Regions from separate parts of the Paenibacillus sp. VCA1 genome, predicted to be linked through region 1. Evidence: riboswitches for the same ligand, from Rfam matches in the RefSeq annotation. Region 1 holds a riboswitch; each other region holds the start of a gene.

Evidence for each region. A riboswitch is a leader RNA that binds a small molecule or an ion and turns the genes downstream of it on or off. The one in region 1 is predicted to bind cyclic di-GMP.
Region 2: another riboswitch for cyclic di-GMP. It lies ahead of RJP21_RS06935 (non-ribosomal peptide synthetase); the one in region 1 lies ahead of RJP21_RS08585 (Ig-like domain-containing protein).
Region 3: another riboswitch for cyclic di-GMP. It lies ahead of RJP21_RS00540 (response regulator); the one in region 1 lies ahead of RJP21_RS08585 (Ig-like domain-containing protein).
Region 4: another riboswitch for cyclic di-GMP. It lies ahead of RJP21_RS00455 (Ig-like domain-containing protein); the one in region 1 lies ahead of RJP21_RS08585 (Ig-like domain-containing protein).

Annotation. Positions count from the first base shown of each region.
Region 1 covers NZ_JAVLSX010000003.1:449,608-453,823, reverse strand. Annotated here, with positions in the region: gene RJP21_RS08600 (Dabb family protein) at 1-96, opposite strand, end outside; gene RJP21_RS08595 (NADPH-dependent FMN reductase) at 120-689, opposite strand; gene RJP21_RS08590 (helix-turn-helix transcriptional regulator) at 889-1,767, shown strand; cyclic di-GMP riboswitch class I at 2,142-2,231, shown strand; gene RJP21_RS08585 (Ig-like domain-containing protein) at 2,512-4,216, shown strand, end outside.
Region 2 covers NZ_JAVLSX010000003.1:44,849-49,064, reverse strand. Annotated here, with positions in the region: gene RJP21_RS06950 (MDR family MFS transporter) at 1-431, shown strand, start outside; gene RJP21_RS06945 (hypothetical protein) at 542-697, shown strand; gene RJP21_RS06940 (4'-phosphopantetheinyl transferase family protein) at 744-1,490, shown strand; cyclic di-GMP riboswitch class I at 1,654-1,754, shown strand; gene RJP21_RS06935 (non-ribosomal peptide synthetase) at 1,858-4,216, shown strand, end outside.
Region 3 covers NZ_JAVLSX010000001.1:109,767-113,982, forward strand. Annotated here, with positions in the region: gene RJP21_RS00535 (GNAT family N-acetyltransferase) at 65-841, opposite strand; gene RJP21_RS00540 (response regulator) at 1,010-2,149, opposite strand; cyclic di-GMP riboswitch class I at 2,258-2,357, opposite strand; gene RJP21_RS00545 (PadR family transcriptional regulator) at 2,631-2,960, shown strand; gene RJP21_RS00550 (FtsW/RodA/SpoVE family cell cycle protein) at 2,961-4,216, shown strand, end outside.
Region 4 covers NZ_JAVLSX010000001.1:86,780-90,995, reverse strand. Annotated here, with positions in the region: partial or broken gene RJP21_RS00455 (Ig-like domain-containing protein) at 1-1,656, opposite strand, end outside; cyclic di-GMP riboswitch class I at 1,891-1,990, opposite strand; gene RJP21_RS00450 (copper amine oxidase N-terminal domain-containing protein) at 2,242-3,147, opposite strand; gene RJP21_RS00445 (ABC transporter substrate-binding protein) at 3,330-4,216, opposite strand, start outside.

The DNA.
Region 1 (4,216 bases):
GTTCCCTTTAAAGTCTTGCGCGCGTTTTACCGCATTTTCTTTTTCCGTATTGGAAACATCGGGCTTAAACTTCAAAAACACAATATGCTCAAACATTTTTCTCCCTCCAAGGTTGCTGATTATTTTTGACTTTGGAACTGCTGCAATAGGGAAATTTCCTTCATCCATTTCACGAAGTTTTCGGCTACGAGATCAAGGTGCTTTATGGTAGCTTCATCCGTCAGCACGCCCATCTCATTAAACTTCTCATGAACAAGGCCGATGTACACCTCATTTCCCGGTAACAGCGGCGAGGAAATGCCGGATGCAAAGAGAATGTCGCGCAGATGACCCTGCGCTTTTACCGATCCCAACAATCCCATGGAAGACCCTACAATCCATGAGGGCTTCCCGATCATGACTCGATCAACGCGGGATAACCAGTCAATCGCATTCGCCATGACGCCGGGAATGGTTGAATTATACTCGGGAGTGACCCATAAAACGGCGTCGGCAGCAGCGACTTTGCCTTTAAAATCGATAACCGGCTGCGGCGGAGCGGACTCCGTATCCTGATCGTAAAAAGGCAGATCCCGAATATTCAATACATCCAATTGAAAAAGATGCTTATAACGGTTTTGAATATAATAGGCTAACTTCAAGTTAAAGGATTCTTTGCGAATGCTCCCGACAATGGCAGCTACTTTCATTTTCATCACCTCATCATATTGGTTAGAATGGATGGATATGAACAGGCTTTAGCCGATCATCACGGTCTCATCCATACTTGCTATTCTCCCTAAGGAGAACATAGACTAGTGTATATGCACCTAACGAGGCTAGGAAGAGATCTGGTTATCGTAGGATCGGGAATCCTACGTTCATCAATGGATAGGAGGCATGGAGATCATGGCGTACAGATTGGACCGTTATGAGGAATTGTCCCGTTTTTTACGCTCACGCCGGGAACGAATGACCCCTAAGCAAGCGGGATTGCCGGAAACCGGACGCAGACGGACACCCGGGCTGCGCCGCAGCGAGGTCGCTCTGTTGGCAGACGTGGGACTGGATTGGTATACCTACTTGGAACAAGGGCGTCATATCAACGTATCCGCCGAGGTTCTTGATCGAATAGCAGAAGTGCTTCGGCTCGATGAATCGGAACGCAGGCATCTGTATTATCTTGCACGTAAGCAGATCCCCTTAGTCGAAACGAATCCAACCTCTAAGGTAACACCTGAGCTTCAACGTTTTTTGGATAGCCAAAATTTGTCCCCGTCAAATGTGATGGATGCACGTATGAACATTATTGCTTGGAATGAGGCCTATTGCGCGTTGAACGGGGATCTCGCGGCTATGTCTGAAAGGGAGCGGAATTTTGTCTGGATGACGTTTACTTCGCCCCGTTTTCGCTACCTCAAGGGAGACCAATGGGAATTGCATGCGCGGCGGGTCGCCGCAAATTTCCATGCGGGGTATGCGCGGCACGTTGACGACCCCTGGTGGTCTGGTCAATTCGAGGCGTTGTGTCAAGCCAGCAGCGAGTTTCGGGAATTTTGGGACTCCCATGAGATTCTCGATGCCATCGATGCTCCCAAAGCGCTGCAGTGTCCGAATCTCGGGATTTTGAATTTTGATTTTGTTTCATTTCAGCATTTGAACGATACAAATTTGACCGTTTCCATTCATGTTCCCCATCAAGACGGGACGGTGGAAAAAATGCAGCAGCTGTTAATTGATTATCGGGGCCGGCAGTCAGAGTCGCTAGAATCTTCTCAAAGAGTTTAGTATGAGGCATCTTTTGTTAGGTATGAATCAAGGCACCCTGCAGAGGATGCCTTTTGACCAAAAGCCAGAAATGGCGGTGCAGGCATAACCACCTAGCACCGCCATTTCTTTTTTCACTTTCATCAAGCTAGCTTTCTCTTCAAGTGAGCAAAACTACTTTAGGGACAGACTCTTTTGGTTTTATTCTGACAACAGCAGGTTTATTCAGAAAATATTCAGAATTGCCACATATAATGTCAAAAGTAGCTACTAAAGTACTAAAACAGACATCATGAGATACAATTCAACAAAATCGAGGCTAGTTGACTAGCCTATAATTTTGAGGAAGGCTAACAAATAGGAAGTTTTACTGCAAATTTTACATATATACACTCGTACGAAAAGAGCAAACCCGCTTGAAAATCGGGGACGCAAAGCTAAAGGGGCTAAAGGAAGCTAAGTGCCTATGCCAGCCAGCTGCCGAATACGACGGGAAACTCCGTCTACTGGCGCTTGCTATTGGATGGAGTTTTTATTTTCTTAGTTATTCTATTGAAGGAGCCCGTTGCTGTAAGGACTGGCCGTAATTCTTATCGTTTTTGTGCCAATTGACTTCTGCAGCTCGTGTGATCCTGACATAGCATTTTTTAAAAAAGTAACAAAAGAGGTGGACAAGGGTAGCTAAAAGAGTGCATTAAAATAACTTCACACAAGAAAGGAATGATCTATTTGCTAAGCAATAACATTAGTTTACGGAAAATAGGGATGATGTTCCTGATTTTTTCTCTTGTCTTCACGGGTATAGGGGCAAGCTTAGGGACTCCGATCAGTTATGCCGCTTCTTCGGAAGTTTATGTAGCCAGTGGCGGCAATGACACCACTGGGGATGGAACTAAAAAGTTTCCGTATGCCACATTGAGCAAGGCCTATTTAGAGATAAATGACGGAGGAACGATATTTCTCTTGGACAATATCACATTATCCGCACAGAATAATTCATTCCTTGAAATTAATCAGGCAAAGAATATTACGATCACCACGGCTGATGGTGTCGTAAATCCTGCTGTAATTAAACGTGGGACCCCAACTGGTGCCCAAAAGGACACACTAATTAATCTCACAGCGGGCGGGCTAACTTTGAAAAATATTATAATTGACGGTAATTCCGATCCTTCCTGGGGAAGAATAGTGAATGTCGATAGGTCGGGAAAACTGTTCATTACAGAAGGTGCTGTTTTACAAAATAATTACTCGAAGTTTCCTGGAAGTGCAGTCTATCTCATGAGTTCTACTGCAGTTGTAGAAATGACTGGTGGGGAAATTAGAGGTAATTCGTATGCGAGTTCAGGTACGGTTTTGATTGGTGGCGGTACTTTCACTATGACCGGTGGTCTGATTACTGATAATATCGGCGGTGGAGTAGATCTGCAAGCAGGGACGTTCAATCTTTCCGGCGATGCAAGCATAACTGGGAATACAATAGTAGAATCAGGCCAACAAAAGGATCGAAACGTTAATCTGCAAGGCAATACGTTTCTTACCCTAAAGGGCGCATTTACCGGAAAAGCAGGTATTACCGCACAAAATCGTATGACTGCAGGTAGTAAGTTTGGACAAGCAATAGCAGGCGACTTGGCGGGGCTGGAAAATCTGATTGCTGATAACTATCCTCTTTTTGCAGTTTATGGCGTGGGTAATGCTCTGTTGTGGCAATCGTTGCCAACGGTAACGCTGGATCAACCATCCGGAGATAAAGTGTTCATTGGAAAGCCGGAGTTTGCGGGTACAGCGACACCGGGAGCAACAGTTAAGGTTAAAATTGATGATAATATTACGCTCACGGCAACCGCAGATGCCAATGGCAACTGGAGTGTAAAGCCGGATACGGATTTGCCAAATGATATATACAATATTGAAATCACAGCTACCAATTACGATAGAACATCAGCGCCAGTATTGAAGACCTTAGAAGTAGACACAACGCCACCGGCGGTAGCGCTTGAACAGCCGTCCGGAGATAAAGTGTTCACTGGAAAGCCGGAGTTTGCGGGTACAGCGACACCGGGAGCAACGGTTAAGGTTAAGATTAATGACAATATTACCCTCACAACTATTGCAGATGCGAATGGCAACTGGAGCGTAAAGCCGGACACGGATTTGCCTGACGACACTTACAATGTTGAAATTACGGCAACCAAAGACGGTAAAACATCGACGCCAGTATCGAAGACCGTAGAAGTAGACACATTAGCGCCAGCGGTGGCGATGGATCAACCGTCCGGAGAAAAAGTGTTTACTGGAAAGCCGGAGTTTGCGGGTACAGCGACACCGGGAGCGACGGTTACGGTTAAAGTTAATGACAATATTACGCTTACAACTACCGCAGACGCGAATGGCAACTGGAGCGTAAAGCCGGATACGGATTTGCCGAATGGCACTTACAATGTTGAAGTAACCGCGACCAAAGACA
Region 2 (4,216 bases), 400 kb from region 1:
TCGGCATCGGCTTCTCGTTTTCCGTGCTCAGCATGTCGGCCATCCAGGGGATGGAGGCTCGGCAGCGCGGCTCGGCGAACTCGACCATTTCCTTCCTGCGTTCGCTTGGGATGACGATCGGGATCACGATTTTCGGCATCATTCAGCGCAATGATTTCAAGAGCCAGCTGACGGAAAAGCTGGGAGACGCGGGAAAAGCGATGCCTGCAAGCGCCGACCCGCAGCATTTGCTGTCGCCCGAGACGAGGGCGCTCATTCCGCAGCCGGTCATGGAAAAAATCAGCGCGGCGCTGTCGCTTTCCGTCGACCATGCATTTTTATGGGCGCTGCTCCCGGTATTTTTTGCCCTGGTATCGGTGTCGATGATGGGAGCGGGGCGGATGCAGTTCGCCAAAGGGCCTTCGCCGGCGTCGTCGAAATCGAAGGCATAAGGGATCGTTGAACTTATTCTCCATTCCGGTTATTGGTTTCTGGTCGACAAGGGCTCCGGATTGGGTAATACTTGAATAAAATACGGTCAACAGTAGGAGGCTGGTCAAGGATGAAGGTTATCATTACCCAAGAGGAAGCCGTGGAAAAGGGAATTTGGTCCGAAGTCATGGGCATGTTCGGCATGGATGACGAAGATGAGGTGTGGCCGGCCGAGGAATTTATTTTGACCGAGGAGCAGGCGCGCAAGCTCAAACTGATTCCTTGACGGGACATGGCGACGATCGCACGGGAGCGGCAGAAATACGAAGAAGGTGGAAGGCATCGCAACGATATATACCGTAAATCTTAAAGATTGGCAGGATGGGGCGCATATTCGGAGGCTGCTTGCCTACTTGCCCGACGAGGTAAGGACCCGGGCCGCAACATACAGGTCGGAACGGGATGCGGACCGCCAGATCGTTTCGGATGCGCTGAAGCGGGTGGCGGCTTGCATGGAAAACGGTCTTCGTCTCAACGAGATCGAGCTCTTCAGGGATGGTTTCGGAAAACCATCCCTGAAGGGCTTTCCGGACTATTTTTTTAACGTGTCCCATTCCATGGATTGGGTGGTGTGCGCCGCAAGCGCAAAAGGAATGATCGGCGTTGATGTTGAACGCGTCGGCGGCGCCGAAGCGGAAGCAGCCGAGCTGTGTTTCACACCGCGGGAGCTTGCGGAATGGAAGATGCAGCCCCCTGAGAGGAGGGATGCTTTCTTTTATGAGTTATGGACGCTCAAAGAAAGTTATGCCAAGGCCGTCGGCCAAGGGCTTTCGATCGGATTATCTTCGCTGGAAACGATCCGGCATCAAGAGACGGCGCATATCATGCGACAAGGCCGGGTCGATTCCGGGCTGCGTCTGCGGCTTGTTCCGCTGGACCCCGACTACAAGTGTGCCGTCTGCATGCCGGCCGACGAGCGAACGGTCCAATGCCGCCGTTTGTTCCCGGACGAGATGCTGGCTTGCATGAAGTCGTTTGACGGTCATTCAGACAGCGATGTACGGCGCATCTTCCATTGATAACCTATGGAATTTCCCATAATTTCGGGATATAGACACTTATATTACCTCTTTATGGAAAGATCTAACCTGTACTTTATATTTAAACATGATATATTTAAAGTGTATTTTCAGATATTTCATTTTATTTTCTGTAAAATCTGAAATATTGTACTTTGAAAACTCAAGCTAAAGGTAAACCTGCCGAAAGTCAGGGACACAAAGCTAAAGGGGCTTCGAGCGTCAAGATTCCCGATCTTTACGCCATGCCAGCCAGCTGCCGAAGATGTTTTCGCAATCGAAGCAACTCTACTCTCGGCAAGTAGAGTTTTTTTGTTTTTTATTTTTTAACGATCCAAACCTATGAAGAAGCAAAGGAAAGATGAACATGACGGTGCTAACAACTGGAAAGTCGAATTTGGATGAATGGAAATGGTATGTGAACCAACTCGAGGAACGGACGATCCTGCGCATTCATTCCGGAAAGGCGTCCATTCCGATGCTGAAGGTAACGCATCCTTGGCCGGAGGAAGCAGGTCGGAATATCCGCCAGGCATGCGAAACCGCGGGGGTTGATCCGAGCGCGCTGCTAAGCGCGGCCTGGAGCGTTCTCCTGATCCGGTATTTGCGGAGGGAGGAGGCGGCGTTTGCCGTGATCGGTTCCGCGGAGCGGGCGTACCCGTTCATTGCGAAAGCGGATGGGGCGACATCGCTCGGAGCGCTCGTGACGCAGGTATCCTCCGCCATGGCCGAGCATGAGTTGAAATCGTCGACGTTCGGGGAAATCGCCGCCCTATGCGCCGGCTCTGATGAAGGATCGGCTGTGTGCAATACGGCCGTTTTGACGGGTGACGGCTTCCGACATGAGGAATTGCAGGGGAAATTTGATCTGGCCGTCTCGCTGAACGGGGAACGTGCCGGCGGTTTCGCAGTTTGGTATGCGGACGGCGCGTTTTCGGACGAATTCATTCGCCGGATGTGCGTGCATCTGCAAAACGTCATGACCGCCTGGGCCCAAGCTCCGGACATGACGATCGGCAGCGTTCGGCTGCTTGCGGAAGATGAGGAAGCGCTGTTGGCCGGTTGGAATCAAACGGCCGCTTCGGCCGGATTGGACCGGACGGTCCACGGATGGTTTGAGGAGAATGCCCGAAAAAATCCGGATCGGGTCGCCGTGGTTTACAAAGGCGAATCTTTGACTTACGGCGAGCTGAACGAGCGGGCGGACAGATTGGCCCGGATATTGGCACGCAAGGGTGCGGGCCGGGAACGAATCGTCGGCATCATCGCGACGCCGTCCCTTGAAATGATCGTCGGGACGCTGGGGATCTTGAAATCGGGAGCGGCTTATATGCCGATCGACCCCGCCTATCCGGCCGACCGCATTTCATACATGCTCGAAGACAGCGGAACGGAGCTGCTTGTCACCGAGCCCAAGGTGAAGCTGGACGGACAAGTCCGCTTCCAAGGCGAGACGGTCTGCGCGGCGCAGGCATCCGTGGATACAGTTCCTGAGGTGGCTGCAGGCGTCGAAACCCTAGAGGCCCGTGAATACCCGGGACCGGATGATTTGGCTTACGTGATCTATACGTCAGGTTCGACGGGCCGTCCGAAAGGCGTGACGGTCGAGCATCGCTCGCTTGTCAATCTGTGCGCGTGGCATATCCGGGAATTTAACGTGACCGACCGGGACCGGGCGACAAAATATGCGGGTTTCGGCTTCGATGCCTCCGTATGGGAGATGTTCCCGTATCTGGTGTCGGGTGCGGCCATCCACGTCATTCCCGAAGAAATTCGGCTGGACTCCGGAAGATTACATACATATTTCAAACAGAACGGAATTACGATCAGCTTTTTGCCGACCCAATTCTGCGAGCATTTCATGACGCTGGACCACCCGACGCTGCGGGTCCTTCTGACGGGAGGGGATAAACTGAAGACGTTCAGCAAGCAAACGTACGACCTGTACAACTGCTACGGACCGACGGAAAACACGGTGGTGACGACTGCCTATAAGGTGACGGAGCTGTCGGCGAACATTCCGATCGGCCGTCCGGTCGATCATGTGAGAGTTTACATCGTGGACGCCTACGGCCATCCGCAGCCGGTCGGCGTCGCCGGCGAGCTGTGCATCGCCGGAAAGGGGCTCGCGCGCGGTTATTTGAACCAGCCGGAGCTGACGATGCAAAAGTTTGTTCCCGGAGGCACAACCGGAGAAGAACGTTTGTACCGCACGGGCGATCTGGCGAGATGGACGGAGGACGGCGTCATGGAGTTCCTCGGACGGATCGACCATCAGGTGAAAATCCGCGGCTTCCGGATCGAAACGGGCGAAATCGAACATCGGCTGCTGCAGCATCCGAACGTGTCCGAAGCCGTGGTCATCGATCTCGAGGACGCCTCGGGCGCCAAATATTTGTGCGCGTACGCAGTGGCGGACGGAGCGTTTTCTTACGGCGAGATGAAGGCGTTTTTGACGGAGCAGCTGCCGGATTACATGGTGCCTTCCAAGCTGGTGATGCTGCCGGAGCTCCCGTTGACGGCCAACGGCAAAGTCGACCGGCGCGCGCTTCCGGCACCGGAAGTTTCATTCGATGAAGAAAACTTCGAAGCGCCGGTGGGCCAACGTGAGGAAGAAGTGGCGGCATTATGGGGCGAAGTGCTCGGACTGGCCCGCGTGGACGCATGCGAATCGTTTTTCACGTCGGGCGGGGATTCGCTGAAGGCCGTCCTCCTGCAAGCCAAGC
Region 3 (4,216 bases), on a different contig from region 1:
TCGAAGCTTCCGCCATCCGCCTTTTAACGTAACCCCTTCAGGAACGGGAAATCGATCCGCGGCTTTAAAGGATGTTGATGTTCAATAATCGGGTTTTGGACGCCATCCCGGCGCTTTCCAAGGTTTGTTTGGAAGGCGCATTATCATACGAGCACCCGCAGACCGGGACCAGGTTGTGGTCATAACACCATGCCTTCAAGTGATGGATGATCGTTCTGCCGATTCCTTGGTTTCGGTGCGACGGGTTCGTAAACATTCCTAGACTCCCATACCCGTCAAGCAGTTTGTTGCGTTCCACAATGCCGATTCCAAGCAAAACCCCCCCTTGGGTAAACGTGAACAGCTCCCCGTTTTCAATGCGCTCCTCCACTTTACCAATGAAGTCCTGGCACATTGTTGCGATGTTAGCAGCATCCCGGCCAACGGCAGCTTTAAATTCCCCGTGGGGATATAATTTGTCGGCCGGGATGTTCGTTTTGGCGTCCTGGAAAAAATAAGCCTGTTTTTCGATCTTGACCTCAAGGTCCAGGGCCAAACTTAAAAACAGCTCGTCGCATGTGGGAACCAGCATGGATTGCACGTGATGATGGCGTATAACGTTGTTGAAAATCTCTTGGGATTCGGCAATGTACGGAGGGTCCAAATAAAACTGCGTCAGGCAGTGGTCGCTATTCACGGCGTAATATCCTGCGGGCGCGGCAAGATGGCTGATTTCATAAAAATCGGAATCCAGGATTCGTTGTTCCAAAAAGGAATCGATCGGAGAGCTTAGCGCCCCGACGTATTTTTGGATGGAATGGGCGATGTCGCGTCGATTGCATGCTTTAGAAACACAACTCATGGATATGCACCTCAAATGTTTTATTTGATCGCCAACGCTAGAAGGTGGATCTTACATGAAAAGTTCTCCGCATGTCCGCCAAACACCTCTTTTGTTCCCTCCTGGCTGGAGCGATGAAAACAGGCTCGGCATGAACCCCTGAACGAAGCGTTCGGGGGTTTGCTGCAATTAATGAACATGCCGCTGCTTCCATCGTGCATGCCATTCCAGGATTTTTGGGGGAATGGCGAGCTCCAGCTCCTGCACCCTTTTCGCAAGGAGCCAATATTGTTCTTCCACGCCGGCCTGGTCGCCGGAGGCATCGTATAGTTTCATCAGGGTCAGATAGGTTTCCTCGCGGTCGGGCAGCTTTCTTTGGATGCGAAGATTGACATGAATCGCCGCTTTCGCATTGTCGTGATCGATATAAAACTCGGCCAGATGTTGGGCGTGCTGCAGCCATAAGAGCCGGATCCTTTCCCGTTCGTATTCGGCCCACAGGTATTCATACTCTCCAAAGTAGTTCCCTTCGAACAGCTCCATGACCTGCTCGTGTTCATCCACGTTCGTGACGTCTACGGCATCCAATTGCTTGAGCCGCTGCTCCCATTCCTCGGTATCCACTCGGGCTCCCCCGATGGTCAGGCGATATCCGGATTCGAGTTCTCCTTTGATGATGCGGATCATCGTCAGACCTGCCTTGGACAGGGTTTGGCGGATGTGATAGATGGTCGTGTACAGCTGCTGCGTCGCCCGGGGCACATCAAAATCGGGCCACAGGAGCTCGGTCAGCGTGCCGCGATCGACCGTTCGCTCGCGGTGGTGAAGCAAATAAGCGAACAACTCCTGAGCTTTGCTTGTGCGCCATCTCAATGCCTGCGGCTCCCTGCCGGGCATTTTGAACCGAAGCTGGTTGAAGCACAGGAAAAGCGGCGGTTTGTTTTTTTCGGAAATTTCAGGGTCTTGCTGCAGCCTTTCCCGCAGGCGCTGAACCGTTTGGCGCAAACGGTCCATTCGCACCGGTTTCATAATGTAGTCCAGCGCATAAAGCTCAAAAGCGCGTACGGCATACTGGTCGTAACCCGTCACAAAAACGATTTCAGCGCCGGGAACGGCCGCCTGCAATTGTTCGCCGAGCTCGAGGCCGTTCATCTCCGGCATATGGATGTCGAGAAACACGACGTCCGGCCGCTCTTTTACCGCTGTTTCGACCACATCATACGGGTTGGAACATAAACCTACGATGTTCACGCCGCCAATATCGTATTCGAGCTTCTTTTTAAGATATTCCAGAGCTAACGGCTCGTCGTCGACTAGTAAAGCCCTCATCCTGATTCCACCTTTATTCGTATTGCCTTCCTTCCGGATTGAAGGAAAAAGAAAAAAAACTCCGTCAAGCAGCATGGCATGCTGAATAAGACGGAGATTTCCGTCGCATTCGGCAGCTGGCTGGCATGGACATTTGCTTCAATGGCAAATCCTTTAGCCCCTATAGCTTTGCGTCCCCGTTTTTCAAGCGGGTTTGCCATGATCGTGCGAGCATATATTTGAGGAAGAAGTGAGCAACAAGAGACAGTATATAGGAAGCATCTGAATATTTTCTGAACTTGATCCGATCGTTCGGACTACGACGAAAATCTCCGCCGCCTCTTGCAATAAAGATCAGGTAATACGAGTTGGCATAAGTACATCCTTGCCGCCAGCAGTACTTAAAAAACTTCAAAAGCTCTTGATTTCCGAATGTGATTTTCATATACTCATATACATAGCATTACGATACATCGTAAATCTATGTATTGAGGAGACTGCCATGACAATCAATAAAGAGCTGCTGAAAGGCAGCACGGCTATTTTAGTGCTCACGGTGTTGAACAAGAAAGAGATGTACGGCTATGAGCTGATCAAAGAGATCGAACGAAGTTCGGAAGGGGTATTTTCCATGAAGGAAGGAACGTTATACCCTATCCTGCATACGTTGGAGGCCGAAGGCTGGTTGGATGCCTATTGGAGCACGCATGAGGGGCGCAAGCGCAAGTATTACCGGATTACGGATCAGGGCCGGGGTCAATTAAAAGAAAAAACGCAAGAGTGGGTACAATTCCGGACCGCGGTGGACCGGGTCATAGGGGAGGGAACATAAGTGCGTCAGCTTGAAGAACATGCGGTTATTGCCGCCTTTTTGAACCAAGTATGCAAACACGTTCGCGCCAAGGAACTGCATGCGGATATCCGCGAGGAGCTTTCGTCCCATGTAGCTGACCGAATGGAGATTCTGCTTGGGAAAGGAATGCCGGAAGAAGAAGCTGCCGCGGAGGCGGTCCGCCAGATGGGGGACCCGAATGAGATTGGACGCAACTTGCACCGGGCGCACAAGCCGGCAGTAGAATGGAAGATCCTTGTTATTATAGCGGTTATGGCGCTCATAGGCATCTTCGGAGTATTTACCGTCCAGCAATCGGGAATGTACCCTCAATTCGGCGGTGCGCTTTTCGAGAGAAAAGTACTGTTTACCCTTATGGGCATGGTTTGCCTGATGGCCTTTTATTTTGTCGATTACCGAAAAATACAAAAACACTCCGCAACGCTGTTTTACGGGATGTTACTTCTGATGTTGTTTACTTTATATGAAGGAATCGATCTTAATGGAAGGAAAGTATTTCTTGCGTTCGGTAATTTTGGCGTCAATATGATGGCGATCTCGCTTCCGATTCTTATCTTGGCGCTGGCGGGGATGAAGCAGGCCAAAGAGTGGCGCGGAGTGGAACATCTTTTTCAGCTGATCGGCAGGGGAGTGATTCCCGTCTTATTGTTCTGCCAAGGGTTTTCCTGGTTTTATGGGTGCATCTATCTGGCGTCCTTTTTCGTGCTGACTTGGATGACCAAAAGGAACGGTATCCAGTTTCTATTGCTGGCCCTTCCGCTGTTGTCCTTATACATATTTGCCCTTACCCAAGTCGGGCAATTATATCATCGTCTTCACGCCTACCTATATCCGGTGTGGGAAGACAGCTATCAATTGATACAAACCAAAGCGGCGATTCATTCCGCAGGCTGGTTCGGACATGGTTTTGCCGCGCGGCTTGACACGCTCCCTTATGCGTACGGCGACTCCTTGTTCCCGTATCTGATTTATTGCTTCGGCTGGGGATTCGGCATACTCATCGCGGGACTGGTCGTTTGGTTTATCGCCCGGTTCTGGAAAATGAACGCCCTCATCCAAGATGAATATGCGAAGAGAATCCTGATCGGGTTCACGAGCCTTTTCGCCATCCGGATGTTGTGGCCGATCCTCATGTCCCTTGGCATCGTCCCTATTGTCGGTGAAGTGCTGCCCTTTATGGGATACAGCAATATGATGCAAGTCTTTGATTTTGCAGCCGTTGGGCTGCTGCTGTC
Region 4 (4,216 bases), on a different contig from region 1:
CACGTTGCGAATGCTTTGGCCAGCTTGGCCTGGTTGGATGATTGCTTTGAATTGGACCGTGTGCCAATTGGTGTCCGAAATGACTCCGAACTGACCGACAACCTGACCTGCAGTATAATGTCCTTGGTCATCACCTTCGGCATCCGTCACCGCTGTGCCGTCTACGCGAAGCGTGCCCGGAACATATTCCAGCCCTGCCGGAATCGCGTCGGAGATCACCAGATTCGTGACCTGACTATCTGCTGCCGCGTTTCGGGTTTGAATCGTATATAAAAGCGTATCTCCTACTTCCGGATGGGCCGAATCCATGTTTCCAGCCGCTTTTTCCTGAAGCGCAGCCTTTTTATTCGATTCAAGCACGGGAACCCGCGGATAAATGTTGATCGTCGTCGTCGGCTTGTCCGGAACGTCGATATTGTCCCCGACTACCGCTGCCGTATTTGCAATATCCTTGCCTGCCTGGCCCGGCAGCACTGTCACTTGAAACGTGACGGTGTGCAATGCGGTATCTTTAATGACACCAAACTGACCGACTACCTTGCCTGAGGCATAATGCCCTTTGTCGTCCCCTTCAGCATCAGTGACAGACACGCCGTCCACCTTTAAACTGCCCGGGACATACTGTAGCCCTGATGGAATTGTATCCGAGATAACAAGATTACTAATGAAGCTGTTAACCACTTTGTTCCGGCTCTGAATCGTGTATAGAAGCGTATCTCCTACTTCCGGGTGGGCCGTATCCGTGTTACCTGTCGCTTTTTGTTGAATGGTTGCCTTTTTCTGAGATTCAAGTTCAGGAGGATTAGGATCGAACTTCGGCGTAACTTCCGATGCCAGATCATAAATCAATCCCCCTGTCATTTCTCCGATGTAAGTGGTGCTCAAAGTATCACGGTTAAGTATATAGAATTTCGGATTACTCAGCCCACCGACGATTAATATATTTCCGTTAGGTAAAAAGCTCATTCCTCTGAACCCATTCTCTACAGGGACACCATCTGCAGAAGATATGGCGATACTGCGAACCATGGTAGACGTTCTTGGGTCCAACTGAACTAATGAACTGTCTTCGTAAAACCATAGATAACCATTACTATCAAAAACCAAATCGCCACCCATATCCTGGTATGACGGGAGACTATAATTCGTTATTTCATTTGATTCCTTTTGTCCCGTAGATAAATCATAGGTTCCTATATAAACCTTACCGTTATGTCCATATACATAATAATATTTCCCATCAAAAATGACAGAACTCCCGGCTATACCCTCCACTTGTGATACAAACTGGGCTGTTCCGTTTTCATTAATTCTGTAAAGTTTAGAAACAGGATTACTGCTGTAAGAATAAGTAGCCGCATAAAAAGCTTTCTCATTCATTGCTACTGCCAATCCGTTTAAACCGGTATTTTCGGTAACACCTGTTATAGTAACACTAGCCTTTGGAGTAGCAGTTGGATTATTGCCATCAAATTGATGGAGTGTCATCCCCTGGATACCATACGAATCAATTTTATTAATCGTTAATGTCCCTGCTGCATGAATTGCACCTGGCGATAAAGGGAGTCCCACGCTAAGGATAAGCAAAAGTACAGAAAACTGAATAAAGAGACGCTTTAATAAATTGGTTCGCTTCATAGAGCGGTCATTGTGCAATTGTCTCCCCCCAAATCATACTTAATTCGAAAGCTCTGATCGTTGATAGAGCGATCATTCCTTCGCCGTCAATCTTTCCAATTTCAGAAAATTACCTTATAGAACTCCTTCCCTCCTCTTTCTTTCGTCTTTTTTATAGACAGGGCTCGAAACCCCAGCTATCAAAATAGTTAAAATTTTAAATATTCAGAAAAAGAAAACCCCCGTCCATAACAGACGGAGGCTTCCGTCGTATTCGGCAGCTGGCTGGCAGTAGCATTTGCGTTTTACAGCAAATCCGTTAGCCCCTATAGCTTTGCGTCCCCATTTTTCAATGGGTTTGCCATGATCGTACGAGCTTATATGTAGTTGAAAAATTTAACATTTACTTAAAAATATAATATATGCGAATCGTAAGTTAGGGACTAGAGTCTCATTTTGCAATATTTCCTTCGTTTTTGTCGTTTCTACTCACCGCTCTATTAGAAAAAACGGTCTGCTTTTGGAAAAATAAAGAGAACCGGCCAATTGGCCGGCTCTCCGGTTATTTTCTCAAGTACATCGATAACGTCCTTTACGTACAGTGCCTCGCCGTCTTCGGCGGCATCAACCCGGAAAAGACAACGCATTCTCGGCGTACGGATCAAAGCGGTTTATCGACATCGTAAGCCCGTTATAAAAGGTATACACATCTCCCGTATACTTATCGACCCAAAAATCATACATCATAGGGATGACGTAATACCTGTCGTTCTCCGATTCGATTTTCAAATGTGTAATGACATTCCTCAAAATGGCCTTGTCATCTTCCCTACCCGGTTTCTCGTTCGCGGCAAGCGGAACAAATGGGCCGAATTTTGATTCATAAGCGATAACGAATTCCTTTTTGGCTTTGTCGATGGCAGCCTCTTTGGAAAGGATCTTGGCATCGCTTGGATACCGGCTGATCATTACATGCGGCAGTCTGGGAACCATATGCGGCTGCGAGAGATCTTTTCCATTAAAATAATCCACTTTGGCGCGCAAAGCTTCGGCCACAAATCTCGCAGGCACGTAGGTGCTACGGTGTATGATTTTTGGCGCGACAGTCATATCGACTTTTTTGCCGTTTACCTTGGCATGCGTGGAGTGCATGAATAATTCGACCGTTTGGCCGCCATCGGCAATCGTGACTTTTTGGGCTTTGGAATCCCACTTGATTTGAGCCCCCAAATGTTCGGCCACGATTCGGACCGGCAGCAGCGTCCTGTTATTTTCCGTCACCACATTCGCATTTTTGATGATGGAGCCGTTGATAAATAATCCTACAAAATCTTTGCCGATGGACTCTTGGCCCGAATCACCATAGCGGATATAAAATTCGGCATCGACTCCTTTTTCATACGGATAAATGGAGATTCCGGCGACATTCGTCGGGGGCACGGCCCCCTCAGCCGATGCATACGCAGAACAAGCCGACCATAACACCGATGATAACAGCATGGATAGAACCAAACGTTTGAGCACCACCATCGCACCTCTTTTTCCTATTTTTAGATGAAATGACTCCCCGCATCGTCATGACTAAAAATGAACTGCCCTGATTGATAAGCTCCTAATGGAAAGTCTTCATCTAAGAGACGGTTTAGCACCCGTTTGGGTTACGAATGGAAGTGCGCAGGACTGTACCAATTTCATGGATCCGGTCGGAAGCATCAGAGCCGCTGCTTGTGCGCCATACGCCAAGCGTCGAGCTGTTTTTGCACTTCGGCACGAACCTCGTCCAGACCGGCCTGCTTCAGTTCCTGATTGAACTTCGGCAGTTCGGTATCGATATCCACGCTGCCTGTCATCAGGCTCGGGTAATATTTTTGCCATACCATCTCGATGTTCTGCATCTGGATCGGCATCATGGATAGATCGGGCGTAAAACCCAGCATGCTGGATTTAACGACTCTTGCGTTGGAAGAACGGAACTGATCCCATTTATTCAAAGGGTCCGGAAACGCGCCGCCCATCGTCTTCAAAATGAACCAGTTGCCCTGAGTATACGTGACCCCCGTGTAACCGGGCGTTTCATCCGGGATGGGATTCCCGCTGGCGTCCTTCGGAGGAATAGGCACGACTTGGCCATTCTCGTCCAAGCTGTAATGCACGCCCTCTATCCCATAATTGAACAAATTGCGGACTTCGGGGTCCGTATTGAGCAAATTCAAAAATTTAATGGACTCTACGGGGTGCTTGGTTTCCGCGCTGACCGCCATAATGCCGCCCCGCAAAGATTCCGTCGTGACGAGCTCGGGCGTTACGGCGTTCGCCACCACCTTGTAGCCGCGGTCCTTGCTCCAGCTGTTTACCGCAAGTGGGCCGCCGTCGGAGGCTTTCCAGAACAACTTCGAACCTATCTTCAGCTTTTGATTCTCCCGTAAAGCAGCATCTTCGTTGATGTAGCCCGCCTTATAATAGCGCCGCAGCGTATTCAGCACTTTCCGTGCTTCTTTCGTTTCGAATATATTCACCACGGGAGCGTTTGGATCTAAGGACTTCACCATCAAAGGCAGCTTCTTGTCTATGACGTATTCGTAGCCGTCCAAGGCGAAGA